DNA from 2 places in the Pseudomonas knackmussii B13 genome. Region 1 is predicted to be linked to the other one. Evidence: predicted binding sites of a transcription regulator. Region 1 holds the regulator's gene; the other holds the start of a gene.

Region 1 (3,753 bases):
TTCTGCGCGACGGCGCTTCCGGCCTGTTCCTGGCCGCCAGCCAGTTCCCGAAGAACCGTGAGACCCGTGCCCCTCTGGTCAGCGAGTTGGTGCCGCACAAGGATGAGCTGGATCCGAAGTACCACTTCCTGCTCGCCGCGCCGCAGAAGGACCCGGATGGCCGCCCGGCGGTGATCCGCTTCAGCCGCAAGACCAAGGAGCAGTACGTGCAGTCCGAGGTCGAGGGCAAGCCCACCGGCTGGCGCGCCTTCTACGACGGCGGCAAGTGGAAGGTCGAAGACAAGCGCTGATGGGCGGCGCGCCCCGCGCAAGTTGGCGCGCATATACTGCCGAATGACTGTTTGAGGGCGCGTCGATGGCTCAGGAACTCTACACCCGCACCAACCAGAAACTGTACTTCGCCGGCCTGGCCCTGGAAGCCTGGCGCAAGGCCGAAGAAGCGCGCCCGATGAACGCACAGGCGCTGGTTCAAGCGGAGCGCGAATCGGCGCTGTTCCATCTGTACGGCGCAGTTCTGGGTGTGGCTCACGAGATTGCGGGCTACTACCGTTTGCCCCAGGCGGGCGCCCCTCGCGTCGAAATGCTGCTCAATGCCGAGGTGCTCGCCGCTGCTCCGAGCCCTGAACTGGCCGAGCTCGTGGAGCTGGCACTGCAGCCTGAGACCTGGTTGGCTCAACTGCTGGCGGCCTATGCCGAACTGTTCCAGCCACCGCGCGAGCCGCGCAAGGCCAAGGTCGATCCGACCCAGCCGTTGATTCAGGCCATCAGCCTTGACGCAGAAGAGCTGCAGCCCTTGAGCAATGCGGATGTGGAAGCCTGGCGCAAGTCGATCAAGGAAATGGTGCTGCGTTTCCGTGGCGCGCTGACCGAACTCTAAGGGGCTGAATCGAGCCCCGTAAGTCCGATGGGCTAGGGTAGCCCGGTCATGGCTGGTACAATGGCCGGTCTGCTGTGAGAGAACCTAGCCATGCCAACCTCATTTCTGGAAATCGTAGAACTGCCTGACGGACGCATTGTGTTGCGTCGCGCGGATGATGAGGAGGCATTGGTGACGCTGGAGTTCTCCAGCGATGCCAAAGGGTTCCTGCAAGGCCAGCACATCGAGGTCGCCAAGGCGATGTTCAACATCGGTGTGCAGATGGCCGGTCGCCTCGCCGAAGGTGGCGATGTCGAACAGGACGGCCCGCGCGTCCTGCACTGAGACGCTCTCGCTTTAATTAACCCAGACGAATGTTCAGGCTCTGCGCCCGTCCGATGACAGCGGCGCGGGACAGCTGCGCGCGCGCCTGGGTGCCGAGCGCCGGTAGCCAGCTCACGACGGTATGGCTGTGGCCCAGGCGCAGGGCTTCGCAGGCGATGCTTTGTGCGGAGGCTTGATCTCGCGCTGGGAGCAGCAGAATGCGTTCGCGGTTGAGCCCGGCCTTGCGCAGCCAGTCGTGAGTCAGGCTGGCCGGCGGGGCAACCAGCGTCAGCCAGCGTGCATCCTGTTCTTCGCTGAGTTCGCGCAGGATGGGGGCGAGGAGGGTCAGGCAGTTACCCGGTAGTCCGCGCAGCGACAGCTCGCTGAAAGCCCCGTCTTCGGGCGCGTCAGGCTCTGCCATCTGCACCAGCAGCGGTTCGTTGGCGTTGGCCCAGAGGGCTTCCTGGAACAGCGGCAGTTGCGGAAGGTCCAGCGGTTGCGGGTACTGCATGGTGCCTCTCCTGTTAGCGGCGGATGACGCCGACGCTCAAGCCTTCGATGATCAGTTCCTGTTCCTGGAGATCGACCTCGATGGGGGCGAACTCGGGGTTCTCGGCGATCAGCCAGACCTTGCTGCCTTCACGCTTGAAGCGTTTCACGGTGACTTCCTCGCCCAGGCGGGCGACGACGATCTGGCCGTTGCGCGCCTCGCGGGTGACATGCACGGCAAGGAGGTCGCCATCGAGGATGCCGACGTCCTTCATGCTCTGTCCGCGAACTCGCAGCAGGTAGTCGGCGCGCGGATTGAAGAAGGCCGGGTTGATACGGCAGGCGTCTTCGACGTTCTGCTCAGCGAGGATCGGGGCGCCAGCGGCGACGCGGCCGATGATCGGCAGTTCGTCTTCATTCGCTGCGGCGCTTGGCTCGAAGCCCGGGATGCGGATACCTCGCGATGCGCCCGGGGTCATCTCGATGGCGCCTTTGCGGGCCAGTGCCTTGAGGTGTTCTTCGGCGGCGTTGGGCGACTTGAAGCCCAGTTCCTGGGCGATCTCGGCGCGGGTCGGCGGGTAGCCGTTGTCCTCCAGGCAGCGCTTGATGAAGGCGAGGATCTCGGCTTGGCGCGGCGTCAGCTTCTGCATATCCCTACTCTGTCTTTTTGTACAGTTGCTGGGATTATATACAGTGGTTGGCGACTGGCAACGAATTATTTCAGGTTGCGTTCCTGTTACTCGTCGGCTACGGGAGGCGTCTTGCTGATATCGTTCGTCGCTATCCGTTGTTTTCTGCAACAATCCTCCGCGCCAAGCTTGACAATGTCTCGGGGTGAAACGTAAGTTTCAAACAAGTGTTTGTCAGGTGAGTTGATCCATGGCCCAGTCCGAAACCGTCGAACGTATCCTCGATGCTGCGGAGCAGCTGTTCGCGGAAAAAGGCTTCGCCGAAACCTCGTTGCGTCTGATCACCAGCAAGGCGGGTGTGAACCTGGCTGCGGTGAACTATCACTTCGGTTCGAAGAAGGCGCTCATTCAAGCGGTTTTCTCGCGCTTCCTCGGGCCGTTCTGCGCCAGCCTGGAAAAGGAACTCGACCGCCGCCAGGCCAAGACCGACGCGCCGCGCGCTTCCCTCGAGGAACTGCTGGAGCTGCTGGTGGTGCAAGCCATGGCGGTGAAACCGCGCAGTGGCAACGACCTGTCGATCTTCATGCGTCTGCTCGGGCTGGCCTTCAGCCAGAGCCAGGGGCACCTGCGCAAGTACCTCGAAGAGGTCTACGGCAAGGTGTTCCGTCGCTTCATGTTGTTGGTCAACGAAGCTGCGCCGCGTCTGCCTCCCATCGAGCTGTTCTGGCGTGTGCATTTCATGCTCGGCGCTGCGGCTTTCAGCATGTCCGGCATCAAGGCCCTGCGCGCCATGGCTGAGACCGACTTCGGCGTGAACACCTCGATCGAGCAGGTGATGCGCCTGATGGTGCCGTTCCTGGCTGCCGGCATGCGTGCCGACAGCGGAGTCAGCGATCCGTCGCTGGCCGGCGCCCAGCTCAAGCCGCGCAGCAAGTCGGCCACACCGGCCAAGGCCTGAGTGCGCTGGGCCTGACCGTGCCGATCGGCTAAGCTAGCGGGCCATTCCGGTTGTCGCTGGCGGACAATGCCTGACCTCGATCTGCTGCACATTTCCCTTCCCGACCAGATGCTCTACGGCTTCGCTGCGGAGCGTCTGGTGTTGCGTTTGCCGGTTTCCACCGCGCGCAACGGCGCTGGCGAGCGGGAGGGTTCGGGCTGTACTCCGCGTGGCCTGCACCAGGTGCGGGCGAAGATTGGCGAAGGTCTTCCCGATGGCGCTGTATTGCGCGGGCGGCGCTGGACGGGCGAGGTCTGGAGTGCCGAATTGCATGAGCAGTTCCCCGGGCGCGACTGGATCCTCACCCGTATCCTCTGGCTGAGCGGCTGCGAGCCGGGCGTCAATCGTCTCGGGCCTGTCGACACCTTCCGTCGCTACATCTATCTGCACGGCACGCCGGATTGCGAACCCATGGGCATTCCGCTGTCCCATGGCTGCGTGCGCTTGCGCAATGCCGA
Region 2 (3,753 bases), 1.3 Mb from region 1:
GAGGCGATGCCGATTCCGTAGGAGCGGACCTTCTCCGCGCGCCGATTTTCACCTGTAGGAGCGCGCCATGCGCGCGATTCGCGGCCATGGGCCGCTCCTACAGGGGGAACACCGAGTCGTTTGAGCAGAAACGAAAAAACCACCCGAAGGTGGCTTTTTCGACAAACCGTCAAAGCGCTGGAATTACCAAGCCTTGCCGGTCTTGTAGAGGTTCTCGTAGCAGAAGTTGGTCGCCTCGATGTAACCCTCGGCGCTACCGCAGTCGAAACGCTTGCCCTTGAATTTGTAGGCCAGCACGCAACCGTCCTGGGCCTGCTTCATCAGGGCGTCGGTGATCTGGATCTCGCCGCCTTTGCCCGGCTCGGTCTGTTCGATCAGGTCGAAAATGTCCGGAGTCAGGATGTAGCGGCCGATGATCGCCAGGTTCGACGGGGCTTCTTCGGGCTTGGGCTTCTCGACCATGGTGTTCACGCGGTAGATGTCGTCGCGGATCATCTCGCCGGCGATCACGCCGTACTTGTTGGTCTCTTCCGGCGGCACTTCCTGGATCGCCACGATGGAGCAGCGGAACTGGTTGTACAGCTTGACCATCTGCTTCAGGACGCTGTCGCCTTCCAGGTTCAGGCAGAGGTCGTCCGCCAGGACCACGGCGAAGGGCTCGTCGCCGATCAGCGGGCGGCCGGTGAGGATGGCGTGGCCCAGGCCCTTCATCTCGATCTGACGGGTGTAGGAGAAGGTGCATTCGTCGATCAGGCGACGGATACCGACCAGGTATTTTTCCTTGTCGGTGTTACGAATCTGGGTTTCCAGCTCGTAGCTGATGTCGAAGTGGTCTTCCAGGGAGCGCTTGCCGCGACCGGTAACGATGCCGATCTCCGACAGCCCGGCTTCCAGCGCCTCTTCAACGCCGTACTGGATCAGCGGCTTGTTGACGATCGGCAGCATTTCCTTGGGCATGGCCTTGGTGGCCGGGAGGAAGCGGGTGCCGTAACCGGCAGCCGGGAACAGACATTTCTTGATCATGTGAGTCCTTCGACAGGAACGAGGGTATGAATGGCGCGCAGTCTAATGAGGCCGCGTGCGGCTTACAATGCCCGGCCCTTACTCCCTTGGGGGCGTCCGGACGAGGCGCAGAAGCCCGAATACGGCATCTCTGACCGGCTTTTCGCCGGCAAGTTCGATCAGTAGTAGCAAAAAGTCAGCATCGACATATCGCACAACCCCGCCCGATCAATTCCTACAGACGCCTAAGAGCCTACCCGACGGACGGCCAGGCTGCGCACCGCGCCCCCACGTTGGCCGCTGTGCCCCGGCGTGCGGCGATATTGACCCGTGGGCAGAGGTCGACCGATACTGTATTTCCATACAGTATTTTCTGACATCCCCATGACGCCTTCATCCCTTCCCTTCAGACACATCCTCCCGGTGCGGACATGGGCGTCGCGCTAGCCCTGGGCGAACTGCTCGACCAGCGCCGCGTCTGGAAAGGCCCGTCGCTCGCCGCGCCGGCCGGCGCCCAGCCCACTGGCCATGCCCGCCTGGACGCCCTGCTGCCCAGCGGCGGCTGGCCGGAAGCGGCGCTCAGCGAGATCCTCCATGCCGCCGAGGGCATCGGCGAACTGCAGCTGCTCTGGCCGACCCTGGCGCGCCTGAGTGCCGCTGGCGAGCGCCTGGTGCTGGTGGCTCCGCCGCATGTGCCCTACCCGCGCGCCTGGCTGGACGCCGGTGTCGATCTGCGCCAACTGATCTGGGTCGAGGCCGACGGCCGCGACGCGCTCTGGGCCGCCGAACAAGCGCTGCGCTCGGGTTGCTGCGGCGCCGTGCTGTGCTGGCCGCAGCAGGCCGACGACCGCGCCCTGCGCCGCCTGCAGGTGGCGGCGGAAAGCGGCCAGACCCTGGGCTTCGCCTTCCGCCCGCTGCGCGAGGCAGTCAACCCCTCCCCCGCGGCCCTGCGCCTGGCGGTCGAGACGCGCCCGGCGCAGCTGCGCGTGCTCAAGTGCCGCGGCGGGCTGGCCCCGGCCAAGCCGCTGCCTTTGGCGGCGCTGCACTGAGGCCGACATGCTCTGGGCCTGCATCCTTTTACCGCAGCTGGCGATGGACGCCGCGTTGCGCGGCCGCGCCGATCCCGAGGCGCCCCTGGCCCTGCTCGGCGGCCCGGCGCAGCGCCGCGTCATCCAGGCGCTCAACCCGGCGGCCCGCCAGCTCGGCCTGCGCCCCGGGCAATCGCTGACCGCCGCGCGCGCCCTGAGCGGCGATTTCGCCTGTGCCGACTACGACGCCGAGGAAATCCAGCGCTGCCACGACCTGCTCGCCGCCTGGGCTTACGGCTTCAGCTCACAGGTCAGCCAGCACTATCCGCGCGCCCTGCTGCTGGAGGTGCGTTCCAGCCTCGGCCTGTTCGGGCCCTGGCCGCGCTTCGAGGCACGCCTGCGCGCCGAGCTGGACGCCCTGGGCTTTCGCCAGCGCATCGGCCTGGCGCCCAATCCGGTCGCCGCGCGGGTGCTGGTCAACGCCGGCGACGGCCTGGTCGTGGAAGACCCCGGCGAGCTGCGTGAAGTCCTCGGCCGCCTGCCGCTGGAGCGCTGCGGCCTGCCGAAAGAAGCCCTTTCCAGCCTGGCACGCATGGGCCTGCGCACGCTGCAGCAGGTCCTCGTCCTGCCCCGCGACGGCCTGGCCCGGCGCTTCCCGCCGACGCTGCTGCAGCACCTGGACGCCCTGCTCGGCCAGCGCGCCCTGGCCCTGGACTTCTACCGTCCGCCGGAGGTCTTCGAGTCGCGCCTCGAGCTGAACTTCGACGTCGAGTCGACCCAGGCCCTGCTCTTCCCGCTGCGCCGTCTGACCGGCGACCTCGCTGCCTTCCTCGCCGGCCGCGACAGCGGCGTGCAACGCTTCGAGCTGCACCTGGAACACCACGGCCGAGGCGACACGCGCATGCCGGTCGGCCTGCTCAGCGCCGAGCGCGACCCGGCGATGCTCTTCGAGCTGACCCGTGGCCGCCTGGAGCACCTGCAGTTGCCCGCCCCGGTGTATGCCGTGCGCCTGCACGCCGACGAACTGCCGGCCTTCGCCCCCGAGCACCGCCAGCTGTTCGACGAGCGCCCGCAACAGTCGCTGCCCTGGGAGCAACTGCGCGAACGCCTGCGCGCCCGTCTCGGCGACGACGCCGTGCACGGCCTCGGCGCCCTCGCCGAGCACCGACCGGAGCAGGCCTGGCAACCGCGCGACAACCCGCGTCCGCCGCCGCTGGCACCCTGCGGCCCGCGCCCCGGCTGGCTGCTGGCGCAACCGCAGGTGCTGCGCGAAGCCGCACCGCGCATCCTCGCAGGACCCGAGCGCATCGAATCCGGCTGGTGGGACGGCGGCGACCTGCGCCGCGACTATTACCTGGTAGAGACCCGCGCCGGCCAGCGCGCCTGGGCCTACCGCGAGGTCGGCAACGAGGGGCCGTGGCTGCTCCACGGCTGGTTCGCATGACGCCCGCCTACGCCGAGCTGCACTGCCTGTCGAACTTCAGCTTCCAGCGCGGTGCCTCCAGCGCCCAGGAGCTCTTCGAGCGTGCCGCGCGCCTGGGCTACCGCGCCCTGGCGATCACCGACGAGTGCAGCCTGGCCGGCATCGTCCGCGCCTGGCAGGCGGCCAAGGCCTGCGAACTGGCGCTGATCGTCGGCAGCGAAATGCGCATCGACGCCGGCCCCAAGCTGGTGCTGCTGGCGCAAGACCTGGCCGGCTACCAGAACCTCTGCCGGCTGATCA

The links. The regulator LexA, encoded in region 1, represses DNA repair genes until DNA is damaged. The targets are predictions, from matches to a motif close to CTGTNTNNNNANACAG.
Region 2: the regulator LexA is predicted to act here: its motif matches at 1,354-1,369, upstream of imuA (translesion DNA synthesis-associated protein ImuA).

Annotation. Positions count from the first base shown of each region.
Region 1 is NZ_HG322950.1:3,957,049-3,960,801, reverse strand. It holds gene topA (type I DNA topoisomerase) at 1-290, shown strand, start outside; gene PKB_RS18665 (DUF6586 family protein) at 356-877, shown strand; gene PKB_RS18660 (hypothetical protein) at 968-1,201, shown strand; gene sulA (SOS-induced cell division inhibitor SulA) at 1,218-1,691, opposite strand; gene lexA (transcriptional repressor LexA) at 1,705-2,319, opposite strand; gene PKB_RS18645 (TetR/AcrR family transcriptional regulator) at 2,549-3,256, shown strand; gene PKB_RS18640 (L,D-transpeptidase) at 3,323-3,753, shown strand, end outside.
Region 2 is NZ_HG322950.1:2,695,432-2,699,184, reverse strand. It holds gene PKB_RS12800 (VOC family protein) at 1-21, shown strand, start outside; gene galU (UTP--glucose-1-phosphate uridylyltransferase GalU) at 184-1,023, opposite strand; gene imuA (translesion DNA synthesis-associated protein ImuA) at 1,434-2,051, shown strand; gene PKB_RS12785 (Y-family DNA polymerase) at 2,059-3,474, shown strand; gene PKB_RS12780 (error-prone DNA polymerase) at 3,471-3,753, shown strand, end outside.